DNA from 3 places in the Amycolatopsis sp. NPDC004378 genome. Region 1 is predicted to be linked to each of the others. Evidence: riboswitches for the same ligand, from Rfam matches in the RefSeq annotation. Region 1 holds a riboswitch; each other region holds the start of a gene.
The links. Region 1 has a riboswitch for S-adenosylmethionine ahead of thrC (threonine synthase). Riboswitches for the same ligand answer to the same signal wherever they lie in the genome.
Positions count from the first base shown of each region.

Region 1 (5,926 bases):
ACTTGCCGTGGTCGATGTGCGCGATGATGCAGAAGTTCCGGATCAGCTCCGGCGGCGTGAAGGTGGTGTCGGCGAACGTCGTCACTCGAATGAGTCCTCGGAAAGTCGGGGATGGCCACCTCTATGTTCCCATGGCCCTCCGGGTGCGGGTGGGGGTCATCCCCGATGCGGGGTTCGGAGATCCGTGGTGCCCTCGAAGGATGAGCACTTCGCCCCAGCCGGCACCCCCTCCCCAGCCGGAGACCAGCGGCTTCGCCCGCGTTCTCGACCGTGCGTTCGGTCACCCCTCCGGACCGCTCGGCCGCCTCGGCGGCTGGGTGATGGCGCGGGGCAACGCCGCCACCGAACACCGCGTCGTCGACCTCGCGAAGATCGAACCGGACGAGACCGCGCTCGTCGTCGGGCCCGGCCCGGGCGTCGGCCTGGCGGCCGCGGCCCGGCTGGCCGGGCGCACGATCGGCGTCGACCCCTCCCCCGAGATGCTCGGGCTCTGCCACGAGCGCTGCGGCGAGACCGTCGAGCTGCGCGAGGGCTCGGCCGCGCGCACCGGCGAGCCCGACGCCTCCGTCGACGTCGTGCTGACCGTGAACAACGTGATGCTCTGGGACGACCGCGCGGCCGGGTTCGCCGAGCTGTTCCGGGTGCTGCGCCCCGGCGGGCGGCTGCTGCTGTCCGCGCACGAGAAGTGGCTGCCGGTGAGCAGGCACGTGCTGGCCGACGAAGCCGCCGAAGCGGGCTTCGCCGACCTCCAGACCTGGACCTGGGACCCGCCCGGCTTCGCCGCGCTCGCCGCGCAGCTGCGCGCCGTCAAGCCCGCCTAGCGGGTGTCCGTGCGGATCGGGTGGCCCTCCGGCACCTCGATCAGCACGATGCGCGTGCCGTCCGGGTCGGCGATCCAGGCCTCGTCGAGGCCCCAGGGCTCCCGCTGGGCGTCCCGCACGGGTTCCAGGCCCTTCGCCGCGAGGTCAGCCATGGTCCCGGCGAGGTCCCGGACCTGCAGCCAGAGCACCAGGTCGGGCGACGCGCCCGTCTCGCCCCGGCCCGAGACCTCCAGGGAGCCGTGGCCGAGGAAGAACACGGTGCCGCCGGGGAACTCGCGCTCCACGGCGAGGCCCAGGGTGTCGCGGTAGAACGCCGTCGTCGCCTCGACGTCACGCGGGCGGATCAGCAGCCGGCTCTTCAGGACTTCCATCCGACCATGCCTACCGGACGGGCTCAGGCGGCCGCAATCGCGGCGATGCCGGTCAGCACGATCACGGACCCGGTGAGCCGCCGCACGGCGTCGCTCTCGCCCAGCACCAGCCAGGCGGCGAGGCCGCCGAGCACGATGCTCAGCTCCCGGGCGGGCGCGACGAGGCTGACGGGCGCCATCGTGAGCGCGAACAGCACGAGGATGTACGCGACCGGCGAGAGCACCGCGACCAGCAGCACCTCGCGGCGGTGTTCGCGCCAGACCCGGGTCACCTCGGCCCGGTCGGCCAGCGCGCCGGGCACCAGCAGCACGCTCTGCAGCACCGAGCCGAGCCCGAAGTAGACGACCGGCGGCACGCGGAGCCCGGTCACCGAGTGCGCGTCCCAGAGCGTGTAGCCGGCGATCACGGCCCCGGTCAGGAGGCCGTAGAAGATCCCGGCCTTGACCGCCTGGGGGTCGCCCGCCTTGCGGCCGGTGCTGATCACCAGCACCCCGGCGATCACCAGGAACGCGCCGACCAGGCCGAGCCATCCCGGCCGCTCGCCGAGCACCAGGACGGCGGCGAGCACCGAGAGCAGCGGCCCGGTACCGCGGGCGACCGGGTAGACGACGGAAAGGTCGCCGACGCGGTACCCGCGCTGCAGCACGACGCCGTAGGCGATGTGCAGCACCGACGTCACCACGGCGGCCACCAGCCAGCTCCACTGTGGACGTTCCGGCTCGACCACCAGCAGCACGGCCGTGACCGGCAGGAGGAGCACGGCGGAAACCGTGTAGTAGAGCCAGACGAACTGGGTGCCGCCGGAGGAGATCCGCTTGGCGGCGAGGTTCCACGCGGCGTGCACGACGGCCGCGACGAGGACGAAGGACAGAGCAGTGGCGTTCACGGGACCCCTTCGGGTTTTCGCGCGCGCGAAAACCGGGTCCTCCAGGCTTTTGCCCCGTCAGATGAACGACCGGCCGTCCGGGCCCGCCGATGGTGCCGCTCGGACCAGACCCGCCGGTCCTGGTTGTGTGGTGCGGGGAGCGCGGACCGGCGACGGAACCCTAGGCACTGACTCCGCCCCACCGTACTCCCGGTTCCGGACGCGCGCGGCGCGGCTGTTAAAGTGGTCGCTCGCTGCCCGTGCGGCATTCCGTCATGGAGGAAACCCGCTTCCGAGCGGGGCCACAGGAGCGCGGCGGCGAATCTCACCGAGTGAAACAGGAGTTGCCCTATGGCCAACATCAAGTCGCAGATCAAGCGCATCACGACGAACGAGAAGGCGCGTCAGCGCAACCAGGCGATCCGGTCCTCGGTGAAGACCGCGATCCGCAAGGTCCGCGAAGCCGCCGAGGCCGGCGACAAGGCAAAGGCCGTCGAGCTGCAGCGCGACGCCGCCCAGAAGCTGGACAAGGCCGTCTCGAAGGGCGTCATCCACGCCAACCAGGCCGCCAACAAGAAGTCGGCGCTGGCGAAGCGCGTCAACGCGCTCTGAGCCGCTTGATTTCTGGGAAAGCCCCGGCTCCGGCCGGGGCTTTTTCATGCCCGGACACGCACGTCGTCACCGATCGCCCTTGGCGGCCGCCACCTCCAGCACGGCTCGCTCCAACGCGTAGCCCGGGTCCGCCGCCACCCCCTTGACCTCGGCGTTCAGCCTCGCCACCACGCGCATCGCCGTCGCCAGGCCGTCGGGGTTCCAGCCGCGCGACTGGCCCTGCGCCTTGCGGATCTTCCACGGCGGCATGCCCAGCTCGCCCGCCAGCTGATTCGGGTTGCCCCGCCCCGCGCCGGACACGCGGGCGATCGTGCGGACCGCGTCGGCCAGCGCGTCGGCCACCAGGACGTGCGGGACGCCCAGCTGCATCGCCCAGCGCAGCGACTCCAGCGCCGCCGAGCGGTCGCCGCCGACCGCCTTCTCCGCGACCGCGAACCCGGTCACGTCGGCGCGGCCGCGGTGGTAGCGGCGGACCGCGTCGGCGTCGACCGTCCCGCCCGTGTCGGCCACCAGCTGACCGGCCGCCGAGGAGAGTTCCCGCAGGTCGGAGCCCACGGCGTCGATCAGCGCGGCCACCCCGGCCGGGTCGATCTTGCCGCCCGCCCGGCGCACCTCGTGCCGCACGAACTGCTCGCGCTCGGCCGGCTTGGTCAGCTTCGGGCACTCGGTGACCTCGGCGCCGGCCTTCTTGAGCGCGGCCGGCAGCGACTTGCCCGCCTTGCTGCGGCCCCCGCCGGTGTGCACGACGACCAGCACGACACCGTCCGCCGGGTCCTTCAGGTACGACGCGACGGCGTCGGCCAGCTCCTGCGAGATGTCCTGCGCCGACTCCAGGACGATCACACGGCCTTCGCTGAACAGCGACGGGCTGACCAGTTCGGCGAGCTCGGGCGCTGTGAGTTCGGACACCCGGACGCGGGTCAGCTCGGCCGTCGCGTCGACGGCGCGGGCGGCGCCGAGCGTCTCGCGGACGGCCCGCTCGATCAGCAGTTCTTCCTCGCCGAGCACCAGGTGCAGCGGGGCCGGGGCGGTGGCTTGCGCGGTCACGGACGAATCCTCTCACTTGCTCCTTCGTGCCCCCGCTCCGGTGATGTCGGGCGGCCACCATGGCACAGCGTGACCGCCATGTCGTACGGTGTCCTCGAGGCGGCGCGCTGACTCGCGCGCACCGACAACCGAATACCGCTCATCCAGAGGGGCAGAGGGAACGGCCCGACGAAGCCCCGGCAACCGGCGTACAGCCCGTCATCCCGCGATCGCGGGGTAGCTGACGACCACGGTGCCAATTCCGGCCCGCTTCGGCGGGGCAGATGAGGAAAGGAACCTCGCGATGACCGCCACCCTCGGAACGACCTCCACCACGAAGACCCCGGATCTCGGTCCCGCCGTCGAACTGGTGTCGAAGGAAGAGGGACACCGGCAGCCGCTCGCCCCCGAGTTCGTCTCCGCCGAGGACTTCTCGCCGCTCGAGGTCGCCTACGACTTCGGCCGCGTCCGCCGTGAGGACATCGAGGCCGGCCCCAAGAACATCTGGCGCTACAAGAAGCTCCTCCCGGTGCCGTCCAACGTCGAAGAGATCCCGAACACCGAGCCCGGCGCGACCCGCCTCATCCGCGCCGACCGGCTCGCGAAGGAGCTCGGCCTCAAGCGCGTGTGGGTCAAGGACGACACCGGCAACCCGACGCACTCCTTCAAGGACCGCGTCGTCGCCGTCGCCCTGGCCGCGGCGCGCGAGTTCGGGTTCGAGGTGCTCGCGTGTCCGTCGACCGGCAACCTGGCCAACGCGACGGCCGCCGCCGCGGCCCGCGCGGGCTGGCGGTCGGTCGTGCTGATCCCGAAGACCCTCGAGCGCGCCAAGATCCTCACCACCGCGGTGTACGACGGCGACCTGATCGCCGTCGACGGCAACTACGACGACGTCAACCGCCTCGCCACCGAGCTGGCCGGCGAGCACCCGAAGTGGGCGTTCGTGAACGTGAACGTCCGGCCGTACTACTCGGAAGGCTCGAAGACGCTGGCCTTCGAGGTCGCCGAGCAGCTCGGCTGGCGCATCCCGCCGCAGATCGTCGTGCCGATCGCCTCCGGTTCGCAGCTGACCAAGGTGGACAAGGGTTTCCGCGAGCTGGGCCAGCTCGGTCTCGTCGACGCCAGCCCGTACAAGGTGTTCGGCGCCCAGGCCACGGGCTGCTCGCCGGTGTCGACGGCGTTCCGCGAGGGCCACGACGTGGTCCAGCCGGTGAAGCCGGACACGATCGCCCGTTCGCTGGCGATCGGCAACCCGGCCGACGGCCCGTACGTGCTCGACATCGTCAACCGCACCGGCGGCGCGATCGAGGACGTCACCGACGAAGAGGTCGTCGAGGGCATCCGCCTGCTGGCCCGCACCGAGGGCATCTTCACCGAGACGGCCGGCGGGGTCACCGTTGCCACGGCGAAGAAGCTGGTCGAGACGGGCAAGCTGGACCCGGACGCCGAGACGGTCCTCCTCATCACCGGCGACGGCCTCAAGACCCTCGACGCGGTCGAGAACCACATCGGCCCGAAGGCGACCGTGCCCCCGTCGGCCAAGGCCGTGAACGAGGCCCTCGGCTACTGACGTCCGCCGCCGGGGCGAGCCCGCGTGCCCGCCCCGGCGCCATGGCCTCCTTCCGTTCGCGCGGTGGGCGGTTCATCGGCCGGGGTGCTCCTCGCCCGGCCACGCTCCCGGTGGCCGCCGGGATCACCGGCGCGGCGGACCGCGTGGCTCGCCCCGGCGGACGATCGCCGGGCCCGCGACCACCGCCGTGTCGCCGTCCAGGTCGGTCCGGGTGACCAGGGCGCCCAGCCCCGTCAGGCTGTCCATTGTGGACTTGCTCGGGTGGCCGTACGTGTTGCCCGCGCCCACGCTGACCAACGCCATCCGCGGGGCCACCGCCGCGAGGAACGACGGCAGCGAGTAGCGCGAACCGTGGTGGGGCACCTTCAACACCTCCGCTTTCAGGTCGCCGACGTCGGCCAAGAGGTCCGCCTGCGCCGCCAGTTCGACGTCGCCGGTCAGGAGCACCCGGCCCGCCGGGGTTTCCGCGCGCAGGACCACCGAGCTGTTGTTGATCGTGGTGCCGTCCTGCTGACCGGCCGAGCGGGCCGGGACGTAACGCGGGCCGAGCACGTCGAGCGAAAGCCCGGGCCACGCCAGCTTCTCCCCCGGGCTCAGCTCCACCAGGGGCACTGCTTGCCGCTCCGCCTCCGCCGCCACCTGGCGCCACGCCCACTCCGG
Region 1 is NZ_JBSGDR010000009.1:177,643-183,568, reverse strand. It holds gene lepA (translation elongation factor 4) at 1-85, opposite strand, end outside; gene ACWEN0_RS26105 (class I SAM-dependent methyltransferase) at 201-821, shown strand; gene ACWEN0_RS26100 (VOC family protein) at 818-1,192, opposite strand; gene ACWEN0_RS26095 (DMT family transporter) at 1,216-2,079, opposite strand; gene rpsT (30S ribosomal protein S20) at 2,410-2,670, shown strand; gene holA (DNA polymerase III subunit delta) at 2,737-3,717, opposite strand; SAM riboswitch class I at 3,854-3,987, shown strand; gene thrC (threonine synthase) at 4,001-5,266, shown strand; gene ACWEN0_RS26075 (ComEC/Rec2 family competence protein) at 5,390-5,926, opposite strand, start outside.

Region 2 (5,926 bases), on a different contig from region 1:
ACCGCGTGCAAGGAGACGAACGAGCCGGTCACCGGGGTCTCCGGCACCAGCTCGACGACCACCATGACCAGCAGCGCGAAACCCAGTGCGGCCACCGGGAACCAGGACCGTCGGACATCCCCCATCGGGTCAGGGTATCGCCCGGGGCCGGAGCACGGCGGCGAAGGCGGCGGCAATCAGCACCGCCGCCGACAGCAGCGCACCCGCCAGGTCCGCCGACAGCACCACCGCGAGCACCGCGAACGCGACCGCGGTGAGCAGGACGAGCAGGCTGCGCTCGTACGCGGCGAGCACCAGCAGACCGAGCGTGGCCAGCAGCGGTCCGCGCAGCCCGTCGGCGAGCCGGAACTGCCACGACCCGACCAGGTCGAGCAGCGGGACGGCGAGCAGCGCGCCGGCCGTGCCGAGGACGAACCACCCGGTGCGGACGGGCCGCAGGACGACCGCGTACCAGACGGCCGTGCCGAGCACCGCCACGCCGAGCGCGACCTGCCACGCCGGCCCGGCCGGCAGCCCCGGCCCGGGGGTGAACAGCGGATCCTGGGTGAGGAACTGCAGGGCGCCGTACCCGGCCGGTTGCGGGCGGAGCAAGACGTCGGGGGACTGCCACTCGGCCGGGCTGCGGCGGGCCAGCAGCTGTGCCGCCACCATGCCGACCTGCGCGAACCCCAGCAACGCCACCGGAAACCAGTACCGCCCTCGCCCCATCCGCCTAGGTTAGCGCCTCAGCAGAAGGGCGGCAGCTCCCGCGGGTCGCCGACCGGGGCCCAGCGGCCGTCCACCTTCGCGTACTCCCAGCGGGCGCCGCGCGCGACGATCTGGCGCAGGGCCAGCACAACGCGGTCGACGTGCTCCTCGGTGCTGCCCAGCCCGAGGCTGACGCGGACCGCCTGCTGCCCCTCCCCGCCGGTGACGCCGATGAGGCGCTTCGCCGCGATGTGGGCGCAGAACGCGCCGTCGCGCACGCCGATGCCGTACTCGGCCGACAGCACGGCCGCCAGCCAGCCCGGGTCGAAGCCGTCGACGACGAAGCTGACCGTACCGACGCGGTCGACCGGCGCGTCGAACAGGCGCAGCTCGGCGCAGCCCGGGATACCCTCGAGTCCCTTGCGCAGCCGGGAAAGCAGGGCCTGTTCGTGCGCCACGACGGCGTCCCAGTTCTCGCTGAGGGTTTCGCACGCGACGCCGAGCGCGTACACGCCGACGGTGTTCGGCGAGCCCGCTTCGTGGCGCTCCGGACCGGTGTTCCAGACCACCGCGTCTTCGGTGACGAGCTTCGTCGCGCCGCCGCCGGCGAGGTACGGCCGGGCGGCGCGCAGCCAGTCGGCGCGGCCGATCAGCGCGCCCGCCCCGAAGGGCGCGTACAGCTTGTGGCCGGAGATGGCGACGTAGTCGACGTCCAGGTCCTTGACGGAGATCCGCCGGTGCGGGGCGAGCTGGGCGGCGTCGAGCGCGACGCGGGCGCCGTGCTTCCTTGCCACGGCGGCGATTTCGGCGACCGGGAGCAGCTCACCGGTCACATTGGACGCTCCGGTGACGACGACCAGCCGCGGCCCCTGCGGCGCGTCCGCGAGCGCTTCGTCCACAGCGGACACCGCGGCGAGACGCGTGCGCGGGGTCGGGATCCGCCGGACGTTCGGGCCCTGCCACGGCAGCAGCGCGGCGTGGTGCTCGGTGTCGAACACGATCACCGTGGTGTGGCGGGGAAGGCTGCGCGCGAGCAGGTTGAACGAGTCGGTGGTGTTGCGGGTGAACACGACCGTGTCCGTCCGGCGGGCGTCGACGAAGCGGCGCAGGACGTCGCGAGTGCGTTCGTAGAGCTTGGTGGAGACCTGCGACGCGAAGCCGGCGCCGCGGTGGACGCTGGCGTACCAGGGCAGGAACTCGTCGACCTTGGCGCGGACGGCGTCGAGGCACGGGGCGCTCGCGGCGTGGTCGAGGTTGGCGTAGCCGATGGTGTCCCCGGTGACGAGCGGGACCCGCAGCGCGGCGCCGGCGACGGCCGGGATGCCTTGCACGGCAGGGGTGATCGCGGTGGTGCGGTCGAGGGCGAGAGTCATCGGGGTGCCTCCTCGGCGGTCCGGGGGACCCCGGCGAGGGGCCCGCGCTTGCCCGTCGCACGACGCGACCGGCCCGGTCTTCACCCGGGGCACCCCACCGCGGTAGGAGGGTTGCCGGCCAGCAAGCCGGGGCTTCGCGCTGGCACTCATGACCTGGCACAGAAGGTAACCGAGAACGCGCCCGGCGGCCAACCCCCGGCTCACATTCTGAGACGCCGCTCACAGCCGACGCCGGGTGTTTCCCGCGTCGTTCGCGCTGGTCAGAGCTTCGCGCGGAAGTGCCCCGGCAGCTGCGTGACCGCATGGTCGGAGAGGTGCGTCGCGGTGCCCGCGTACTGCTCGGCACCCGCGGTGAACAGCCACCCGCCGATGGTCTTGCCGTCGACGGGCTCGCCGTGGGCCGCCGCCGAGGCGTCCGGCAGGGTCCAGAGCGTGAAGTGCACGTGGGCACCGGTGCTGCTGCCGCCGCAGGGCAGCGCGTTGCCGGTCGACCCGAGCACGGCGCCGGCCTCGACGTGCTCGCCGTCGCTGACCTTGATGCCTTCCATGTGGTAGTACCCGGTCCGCCAGCCGCCGGCGTGGTCGATGGTCACCCAGTCGCCACCCGCGCAGTGCTGCAGGCGGACGGTGCCGGCGAGCGGCGCGCGGACGGTCCGGTCGGCCGGGCTGAAGTCGATGGCGTTCTCGACGCCGGTGCTGCCGTCGTCGGAGTGGATACCGGCGGAGTAGACCTGCTGACCGGCCTTGAACGGCAGGGCGAGCGCGGGGAACGGCGCGACTTCGGCGGTCGCGGCCGGCGCCGAGACGAGCCCGAGGGCGGTCGTGACGGCGGCGACGAGGAGCGCCCCGCGAACATGCAGTTTCGTCACCCTGCGTACTCCTTTGGCCTAACGCTCACCCATTCGAACTAACCCGATCGAGCGCACAGTAGGCCAAAGGTTGGATCACTGGGAAGATCGCGTGAGATTTTCGTGAGGCGCCCCTCACCCTTGCGGGAAAAGATCACCAGGTCGGCACCGAGACCGGACAAGGACCGGACAAGCGCTGTTCACGGCCTTGCCCTGCCGAAAACGGCATCACGCGTGACGGGGCGGGCATCACGCGTGATTGGAGGGGCATCACGTGTGATTGGGGGGTCGGCACGAAGTCGTCCGACCGGTCACGCCGCGGGGGCGACCACGAACGGGCTAACGGCCCGACTCGCCCTTCCAGCGGGCCAGGCGGCCGGCGCGGTCCACCGCGCGGATCCGGCGCTCGGCGGCGTCGCGGACGCCGCTCGTCGTGACCACCAGCAGCTGGTCGTTCTCCTGCAGCCGGCTGGTCTTCTGCGGGGTGAAGCCGGCGCCTTCGCGCACGACCAGGCTGACCGTCGCGCCGGTCGGCAGGCGCAGCTCGGACAGGTACACGCCGTGCAGCTTCGACCCGGGCTGGATGCGGACCTGCAGCAGCTCGGCACCCAGCTCGTCCAGCGGCGCGGAGTCGACCTCGATCTCGTGCGCCTCGGACTTCTTGGCCAGCCCGAGCCGGCGCCCGAGCGGCCCGAGCGTCGCGCCCTGCACCAGCGTCAGCACGATGACCAGCACGAACACCGCGTCGACCAGCCGTTGCGCGCCGGGCACCCCCTCCGACAGCGGGATCATCGCGAGCACGATCGGGACCGCGCCGCGCAGCCCGGCCCACGACAGGAACGCCTGTTCCCGCCACGGCAGCCGGAACGGCAGCACCGAGAGCACGACGGAGATCGGCCGCGCCAGCAGCAGCACGACGGCCCCGGCGACCAGGCCCGGCACGATCGTCTCGAACAGCCGGCCGGGCGAGGCGAACAGCCCGAGCAGCACGAACAGCCCGATCTGCGCCAGCCAGCCGAGGCCTTCGGCGAACGACAGCGTGTCCGAGCGGTGCGGCAGCCGCGAATTGCCCAGCACCAGCGCGGCGACGTAGGTGGCGAGCAGCCCGGACGCGTGCAGCAGCTGGCCGGAGGAGTACGCCACGACGCACACCGCGACGGTGGCCAGCGGGTAGAGGCCGGTCGCCGGCAGCGCGGCCCGGCGCAGCGCGATGCCACCCAGCCAGCCGAACCCGAGCCCGATGGCCAGGCCCGCCGCGAGCTCGTAGACCACCAGCAGCGGCAGCGTCCAGTCCACAGTGGTGCCGGCGGCGAGCACGACGACGGCGATGTACGCCGGTGCGTCGTTGATGCCGGACTCCAGCTCCAGCGCGCCGACCAGGCGTTTCCCGATCCCGGCGGTGCGCAGCACGGAGAACACCGCGGCCGCGTCGGTCGAGGCGAGCACGGCGCCCCACAGCAGGGCGAACCGCCAGTCCAGGCCGAGCAGCCAGTGCAGGGCCGCGCCGGTGACCGCGACGCTCACCGCGACGGCCACTGTGGACAGTGCGATGCCGAGGCCCAGCGCGGGTTTCACGGCCGACCACCGCGTGGTCAGCCCGCCTTCGGCGAGGATCATGACGAGCGCGGCGAGCCCGAGCGACTGGGTCAGGCCGGGGTTGTCGAACCGGATGCCGAAGCCGGCTTCGCCGAGCACGACGCCGATCGCGAGGTACAGCAGCAGCGAGGGCAGGCCGAGCCGGATCGAGACGCGCACGGCGAGCACGGAGGCGAGGAGCACGACGCCGCCGACGCCGAGCAGGACCGGAAGCTGGTCCATGCCGCCTCCCTCCCGAGTGCCGTGGGGCACTCAGAATAGTGAAGCGGGTGGGTTAACTCGTTCGTGTACCGCTGCCGCGAGTCGGACAACCGGTGTGTTAAGGCGCACTCAGCGCGTCGAGATCGACACCGAGAGCGGCGAACGGCCGGGCGGCGGCCGGCAGGACCTTGACCGCGCGGTGGCCGTCCCGGCCGACCCAGCCCGCGTCGACCGCCCGCTCGAGCAGGGCCGCGGGCACCGCCCCGGCGAGGTGGTCTCGGCGTTCCGTCCAATCCAGACAGTCGCGCAGCAGCGGCCGCCGCGGCCCGGCGGCGACCGGCACGCCGAGACCGGCCAGCACTTCGCGGCCGCGCGCGGTCAGCGTCAGCCCGTCGGCGGTGTCGACCAGGCCGGTCGCGAGCATGCCGTCGCGGACGGCGACGCCGAGCGAGCCGGCGAGGTGGTCGTAGCAGGTCCGCGCGAAGCCGAGCCGCTTCACCCGCAGCGACGACTTCAGCCCGGTCACCGGCCGGTGCTCGGCGTGCTGGGCCAGGTGCTCGATCAGCTCGGCCACGCGCGGGTCGGCGATCCGGACGTAACTGGCCCGGCCCTGCTTCACCCGCGCGACGAACCCGGCGTCGACCAGCCGGGTGACGTGCTCACTGGCCGTGGAGAGGGCGATCCCGGCCGCCTTGGCCAGCTCGCCGACGGTCCACGCCCGCCCGTCGAGCAGGGCGAGGCACATGGTGGCGCGGCTCGGGTCGGCGAGCACCGCGGCCACCTCGGCGAGAGCGATCGTCTCCATGCGCCCACGGTACGACGGCCACGCTTCGCCCACGGCCGAACCGACACGGCCCTTTCCCGGGAAAGCGCCGCCGGTGCGGAGACTTCAGAGGGCCTTGAGGAACTGGGCGGCCAGGGTGACCGCCGGACCCGAGTCGTTCGAGTTCTCCAGGACCACCGCGAAGGCGACGTTCCCGCGGTAGCCGACGAACCAGCCCGTGGCGTTCGACCCGTCGCCGAACTGGGCCGTGCCCGTCTTGCCGAACACGTCGCCCGCGCTCGCGGCGCCACGCCCGGTCCCGCTCTGCACCACCGCGCGCATCATCTTCCGGACTTCGCCGAGCACCGACGCGGGCGGCGGCGAGTACCCCTTGACGACCTGCGTTTCCAGGTCGTGCCACAGCCGCGGCGTGATCGCCCTGCCGGACGCGACCGTCG
Region 2 is NZ_JBSGDR010000015.1:185,780-191,705, forward strand. It holds gene ACWEN0_RS34750 (hypothetical protein) at 1-125, opposite strand, end outside; gene ACWEN0_RS34755 (hypothetical protein) at 130-708, opposite strand; gene ACWEN0_RS34760 (aminotransferase class V-fold PLP-dependent enzyme) at 726-2,060, opposite strand; SAM riboswitch class IV at 2,100-2,214, opposite strand; gene ACWEN0_RS34765 (M23 family metallopeptidase) at 2,321-2,929, opposite strand; gene ACWEN0_RS34770 (potassium/proton antiporter) at 3,248-4,726, opposite strand; gene ACWEN0_RS34775 (ArsR/SmtB family transcription factor) at 4,824-5,510, opposite strand; gene ACWEN0_RS34780 (penicillin-binding transpeptidase domain-containing protein) at 5,595-5,926, opposite strand, start outside.
Region 2: another riboswitch for S-adenosylmethionine. It lies ahead of ACWEN0_RS34760 (aminotransferase class V-fold PLP-dependent enzyme); the one in region 1 lies ahead of thrC (threonine synthase).

Region 3 (5,926 bases), on a different contig from region 1:
GCCTCCTCGTGCACCTCGGCCCAGGTCCGCCGGACCGGCTCCTTCGGCTCCCCGGTGACCATGCCCCGCTGCTGACCCCGCCCCGTCGCGGTGGCGACGAGCGTGTCCACGAACCTGCTCATGGCGCAGACATTACTGGCAGCGGTGTCACTCGAGCAGTTCGGACGTCTCCAGCCACCGGCCTTCGACGTCCTCGATCTCGCCCTGGACACCCTTCAGCTCGGCGTTGAGCTCCATCAGCTTCGCCGGGTCCGTCGCCGCTTCCAGGAGCGCCGCGTGGAGCTTCTCCTCCTTGGCGTGCAGCTGGTCGAGCTTGCGCTCCAGCCGGCCGAGCTCCTTCTGCGCCGCGCGCAGGTCGGCAGCCGACTTCTTCGCCTCCACCTTCGCGGCCGTCGGCGCGGCCGCCGCCGGTTCCTTGGCCAGCGCGCGGCGGTTCAGGTACTCCTCGATGCCGCCCGGGAGGTGGGTGATCCGGCCGTCGCCGAAGAGCGCGACGATCGTGTCGCAGACGCGTTCCACCAGGTAGCGGTCGTGCGAGACGACGACCATCGTGCCCGGCCAGCCGTCGAGGAGGTCCTCCAGCTGCTGCAGGGTGTCGATGTCCAGGTCGTTCGTCGGCTCGTCGAGGAGCAGGACGTTCGGCTCGGCCATCAGCAGCCGGCACAGCTGCAGCCGGCGCCGCTCGCCGCCGGAGAGGTCCTCGACCGGCGTCCACTGGCGGGCCTGCGGGAAGCCGAGCTTCTCGCCCAGCTGCGACGCCGTCATCTCCTGCTTGCCGAACACGACGCGCCCGGCCACCTGCTCGATCGCCTGCAGCACGCGCAGGTCGCCGGGCAGGTCGTCGAGCTCCTGGCGCAGGTGCGCGAGCGCGACCGTCTTGCCCTGGATCCGGCGGCCCGTCGCGCCCTCGACGTCCCCGCCGAGCAGCTTCAGCAGCGACGTCTTGCCGGAGCCGTTGACGCCGACCAGGCCGATCCGGTCGCCCGGGCCGATGCGCCAGGTGACGTGGTCGAGCAGCGTCCGGTCGCCGACCCGGTAGGTCGTGTCCTCCAGCTCCAGCACGGTCTTGCCGAGCCGCCGCTTCGCGAACGCCTGCAGCTCGACGGAATCGCGCGGCGGCGGGACGTCGGCGATCAGCGCTTCGGCCGCTTCGACGCGGTAGCGCGGCTTCGACGAGCGCGCCTGCGGGCCGCGGCGCAGCCAGGCCAGCTCCTTGCGGGCCAGGTTCTGCCGCTTCTCCTCGGCCGTCGCGGCCAGCCGCGCGCGCTCGGCGCGGGCGAAGATCCAGTCGGCGTAACCGCCTTCGTACTGCTCGACGCGGCCGTTCGCGACCTCCCACGTCAGCGTCGCGACGGTGTCGAGGAACCACCGGTCGTGCGTGACGACCACGACCGCGATCCGGCGGGAGAGGAGGTGGTCGGCGAGCCACCGGACACCTTCGACGTCCAGGTGGTTGGTCGGCTCGTCGAGCACGACGAGGTCGAGCTCGCCGGTCAGCGCGGCGGCCAGGGAGACGCGGCGCCGCTCACCGCCGGAGAGGTTCGCGGTCGGCGTGTCCAGCCCGATCGCGGTGATGCCAAGCCCGTCCACAATGGACCGCACGCGCGCGTCGGCGGCCCATTCGTGCTCGGCGCCGTAGCGTTCGAGGACGACGTCGCCGACCGTGCTGCCGTCCGGCAGTTCCGTGCGCTGGGTGACCACGGCCATCCGCAGGTCGCGAACATGGCTCACCCGCCCGGAATCCGGCTCGGTCAGTCCGGAAAGGACTTCCAGGAGCGTGGTCTTGCCACCACCGTTGAGGCCGACGACGCCGATGCGCTGCCCGGCCGCGACGCCGAGCGAAACACCGTCCAGGAGCGGGCGAACCCCGTAGGACTTGCTCACCGCCTCCAGGTTGACCAGGTTGGGCATCCGCTCAGCCGATCCTCTCTACGATGACGAACCGGACCAGGTCCGCTCCAAGGTGATTGCGGACTTTCCCCGCACGGAATGCTTTGGCGGCACCGGCAGCACGCCTGCCTCGAGCCGGTGAGTCCACTGAGGACATGGGACGGTCTCGCGGCTGATCGCCATTCCCGACAACGCGCCATCGACCGGCTCGTATTCCCGCGCGGGCTTCGCCGGTGGTCGACGTCTTCTCCCCACGCAGGATGGCCGCGATGAGCTTGTCCCGCAACGGGCCGGGGAACGCGAACTCCGCCTTCTTCATGCGTGCACCCGCGGTGGCATCGGGCGCGGCGCGTCGTCGCCGCCGACCACGCGGGCGCCGGGGACCGGGCCGTGCGCTACGCGGACGGTCCGGCACACGCCCGCGCCCGACAGCTCCGCGGCGACCTCCACCGCCGACTGGGCGTCCTCGCAGAGGAACGCGCAGGTCGGGCCGGATCCGGAGACCGTGCCGGCGAGCGCGCCCGCGTTGACGCCGGCCCGCAGCGTCCGGCGCAGCCCCGGCCGCAGCGAAACCGCGGCCGCCTGGAGGTCGTTGCCCAGCAGCAGCGCCAGCTGCCGCGGGTCGCCGGAGGCCAGCGCCTCGACGACCGGCGTGTGCGAGCCGATCCGCGGCGGGTTGCCCTCGGCACGCAGGCGGTCGAGCTCGCCGAACACCTTCGGCGTCGACAGGCCGCGCTGGTCGAAGGCCAGCACCCAGTGGAAGGTGTGCCGCGACAGCACCGGGACCAGCTGCTCACCGCGTCCGGTGCCCAGCGCCGTGCCGCCGTAGAGCGCGAACGGGACGTCGCTGCCCAGCCCGGCCGCGATCTCGGCGAGCTCGTCGCGCGTGACGTCGAGGTTCCACAGGCTCGCCAGCCCCACGAGGGTCGCCGCCGCGTCGGCGCTGCCACCCGCCATGCCGCCCGCCACGGGGATGCCCTTGCGCAGCACCACCCGGACCTTCGGGTCGCCGGTGCGCCCGACGTGCGCGGACAGCGCTTCGACCGCCCGCCAGGCCAGGTTTTCCGGGCCGGTCGGGACCGTGCCTTCGCCTTCGCCGTAGATCTCCAGGCCCGGCTCGTCGGTGACGGCGACGGTCACCTCGTCGGTCAGCGACAGGGCCTGGAACACGGTGACCAGCTCGTGGTAACCGTCTTCGCGCAGGTCGTCGACCGAAAGGTGCAGGTTGACCTTGGCCGGGACCCGGACGGTGACTGGGGGCGGAACTACGGCGAGCACCCGACCAGCCTACGTGCCCGCGAAAACGCCCCGATGCGAAGTGCGCATCGGGGCGTCATCGGGACGGGGTCAGGCCGCGGCGACGCCCTGCGGGCCGCGCGCGGTGTGCGTGACGTGGCCGCCGCGCTCGGCGACCCAGGCCAGCGCCGCGTCGGCCCGCTCGCCGCGGACGCCGAGGCGGAACCGGCCGACCGGGGTGTCGCCGATGCGGGTCAGGCCGCCACCGATGGTGGCGAACTCGACGTCGAAGCGGCCCGCGGCCTCGGGCAGCAGCGCGCCGACCGACGCGAAGCCGACCAGCACGACGTCGGCCGAGCGGTCGTAGCGCGAGGTCTGCGCGCGAGTGGTCTCGATGGCCGGCAGCAGCGCCTGCGCGGTGCGGCTGCCCGGGTCCGCGATCAGGTCGAGGACCGTCCCGCGCTCGATGACCGTGCCGTCCTCGAGCACCGCGACGTCGTCGCAGACCCGGCGGACCACGCCGGCGTCCGGCGTCGTGACGACGACGGTGGTGCCCAGCTCGGAGCGGGCGCGGTCGAGCACGGTGAGCACCGCGCCGGCCTCCTCCGGGTCGATCCCGGCGGTCGGGTCGTCGGCGAGCAGCACGGCGGGGGCCGCCGCGAGCGCCTTCGCGACCGCTACCCGGCGGAGCTGCCCGGCGGACAGCTCGCCGGGACGCTGCGCCGCGCGCTGCGTCAGGCCGACGAGGTCGAGCAGCGAGCCGACCCGGCTGCGGCGCTGCGGGCCGTCGACGCCGAGCTGCTCGAGCGGGGACGCGATGTTGCCGGCGATGGTGCGCTCGGCGATCAGCTCCGGCTTCGTCGAGACGACGCCGAGCTGACGGCGGATTTCGCGGAGGCGGCGGCCGTCGAGCGTGCCGGTGTTGAGGCCGTCGAGGCGGACGACGCCGCGGTCCGGCCGCTCCTGCAGCGCGATGCAGCGGGCGAGGACGGACTTGCCCGACCCGGCGGGACCGACCACGCCGAACAGCGAGCCGGCCTGCACGTCGACGCTCACGTCGCGCAGGGCCAGCACCGAATTTCCGTTGGTGGCAAAGGACTTGGACAGGTTTTCGACGGTGATCACGAAGGCTCCAGAAAACGGGGCGCGCTCACTCGGAGGCGCCCGGCCGCAAGCAGAGTCCGTCCGTTATGGACGGTGCGTGAAGAAGAGGTGGACCGGCTGGGACGAGCTCAGTGGGAGCGTCGACATGCGGTCACGGAGCGGCGGCCTTCGTCGACTACGCGACGCCTGGTCAGGAGCAGGGGGCGGGCTACCCTCTTCATCGGAAACGGCCTCCATCGGTCCTGGCGGTAGCACCTGCCCTGTGGAGGGTGGTTGCTGCGACTTCGGCGAGCCAGGTCTCTCAGTCGCTCGGGATGGACGTACTGAGTAAAACCGATCCCGCGGAGCGAAAGCAAGCCCGTTGGCCCAGATCACACGAGTGGAGGTGTCCGAATCGCGAGATCGCACGCCAGGAGGCGTATTTTCCCCGTCTCTACTGTGGACGTGCTAACGCGCGGCGGCGAGCCTCGCGAAGTCGTGCACGTCCAGCTGCTCACCACGGGTCTTCGGGTCGATCCCGGCGGCCGTCAGCAGCTCGCCGGCCCGCTCGGCCGAGCCCGCCCAGCCCGCGAGCGCGGCGCGGAGCGTCTTCCTGCGTTGTGAGAAAGCGGCGTCGACGAGGCCGAAGAGCCGATCGCGGTCGTCCGACGCCGGAGCGTCACCGCGTTCGAAGGCGACGAGCGCGGAGTCGACGTTCGGCACCGGCCAGAACACCGAGCGTGGCACGGCGGCGACCTTGCGTGCCGGGCCGTACCAGGCGAGCTTGACGCTGGGCACGCCGTAGATCCGGCTGCCGGGGCCGGCGGCCATCCGGTCGGCGACCTCGGTCTGGACCATGACGAGCCCGGACTTGAGCGAGGGCACCTCGGCGAGCAGGTGCAGCACGACCGGGACGGCGACGTTGTAGGGCAGGTTGGCGACGAGCGCGGTCGGCTCCCCCAGCTGTTCGCGGGTGACGCGCAGTGCGTCGGCCCCGACGACCTGCAGCCGTTCCACGGCCTCGGGCCCCCGCTCGGCGACGGTCTTCGGCAGCCGCTCGGCGAGCACGGGGTCGATCTCGACGGCGACGACCCGCGCGCCGGTGGCGAGCAGCCCGAGCGTCAGCGACCCGAGCCCGGGCCCGACCTCGAGCACGACGTCCCCCTCGCCGACGCCGGCGAGTTCGACGATCCGCCGCACGGTGTTGGGATCGTGCACGAAGTTCTGCCCGAGCTTCTTGGTCGGCCGCACGTCGAGCTCGGCCGCCAGCCCCCGGATCTCGGCAGGTCCCAGCAGTTCAACCACCGGCCGAGCCTACCGGCGGGGCATCACCCGTGATTGAGCAGGCATCACCCGTGATTGGACGGGCATCACCGTGATGCCCCCGCAGTCACGCGTGATGCCCCTCGGCACACGCGTGATGCCCTCCCGATCACGGGTGATGCCTTTTGGTGCACGCGAAACGGCCCTCACCTCGGGAGGTGAGGGCCGTTCGGTGAGACTGTCAGGCCTTCTTGCCGCAGACCGGCCAGGCGCTGTAGCTGCCGCCACGGGCGGCCTTGACCTTCTCCGCGATCGCGATCTGCTGCTCGCGCGAAGCCTGGCTCGGCAGGGCCGCGTACTGGTCGCCGCCGTAGGCGTTCCAGGTCTGCTTGTCGAATTGGAGGCCGCCGTAGTAGCCGTTGCCGGTGTTGATGGCCCAGTTGCCGCCCGACTC
Region 3 is NZ_JBSGDR010000001.1:613,983-619,908, forward strand. It holds gene ACWEN0_RS03035 (fatty acyl-AMP ligase) at 1-122, opposite strand, end outside; gene ACWEN0_RS03040 (ABC-F family ATP-binding cassette domain-containing protein) at 148-1,911, opposite strand; gene ACWEN0_RS03045 (4-(cytidine 5'-diphospho)-2-C-methyl-D-erythritol kinase) at 2,206-3,168, opposite strand; gene ACWEN0_RS03050 (methionine ABC transporter ATP-binding protein) at 3,238-4,251, opposite strand; SAM riboswitch class I at 4,461-4,551, opposite strand; gene rsmA (16S rRNA (adenine(1518)-N(6)/adenine(1519)-N(6))-dimethyltransferase RsmA) at 4,678-5,514, opposite strand; gene ACWEN0_RS03060 (transglycosylase family protein) at 5,714-5,926, opposite strand, start outside.
Region 3: another riboswitch for S-adenosylmethionine. It lies ahead of ACWEN0_RS03050 (methionine ABC transporter ATP-binding protein); the one in region 1 lies ahead of thrC (threonine synthase).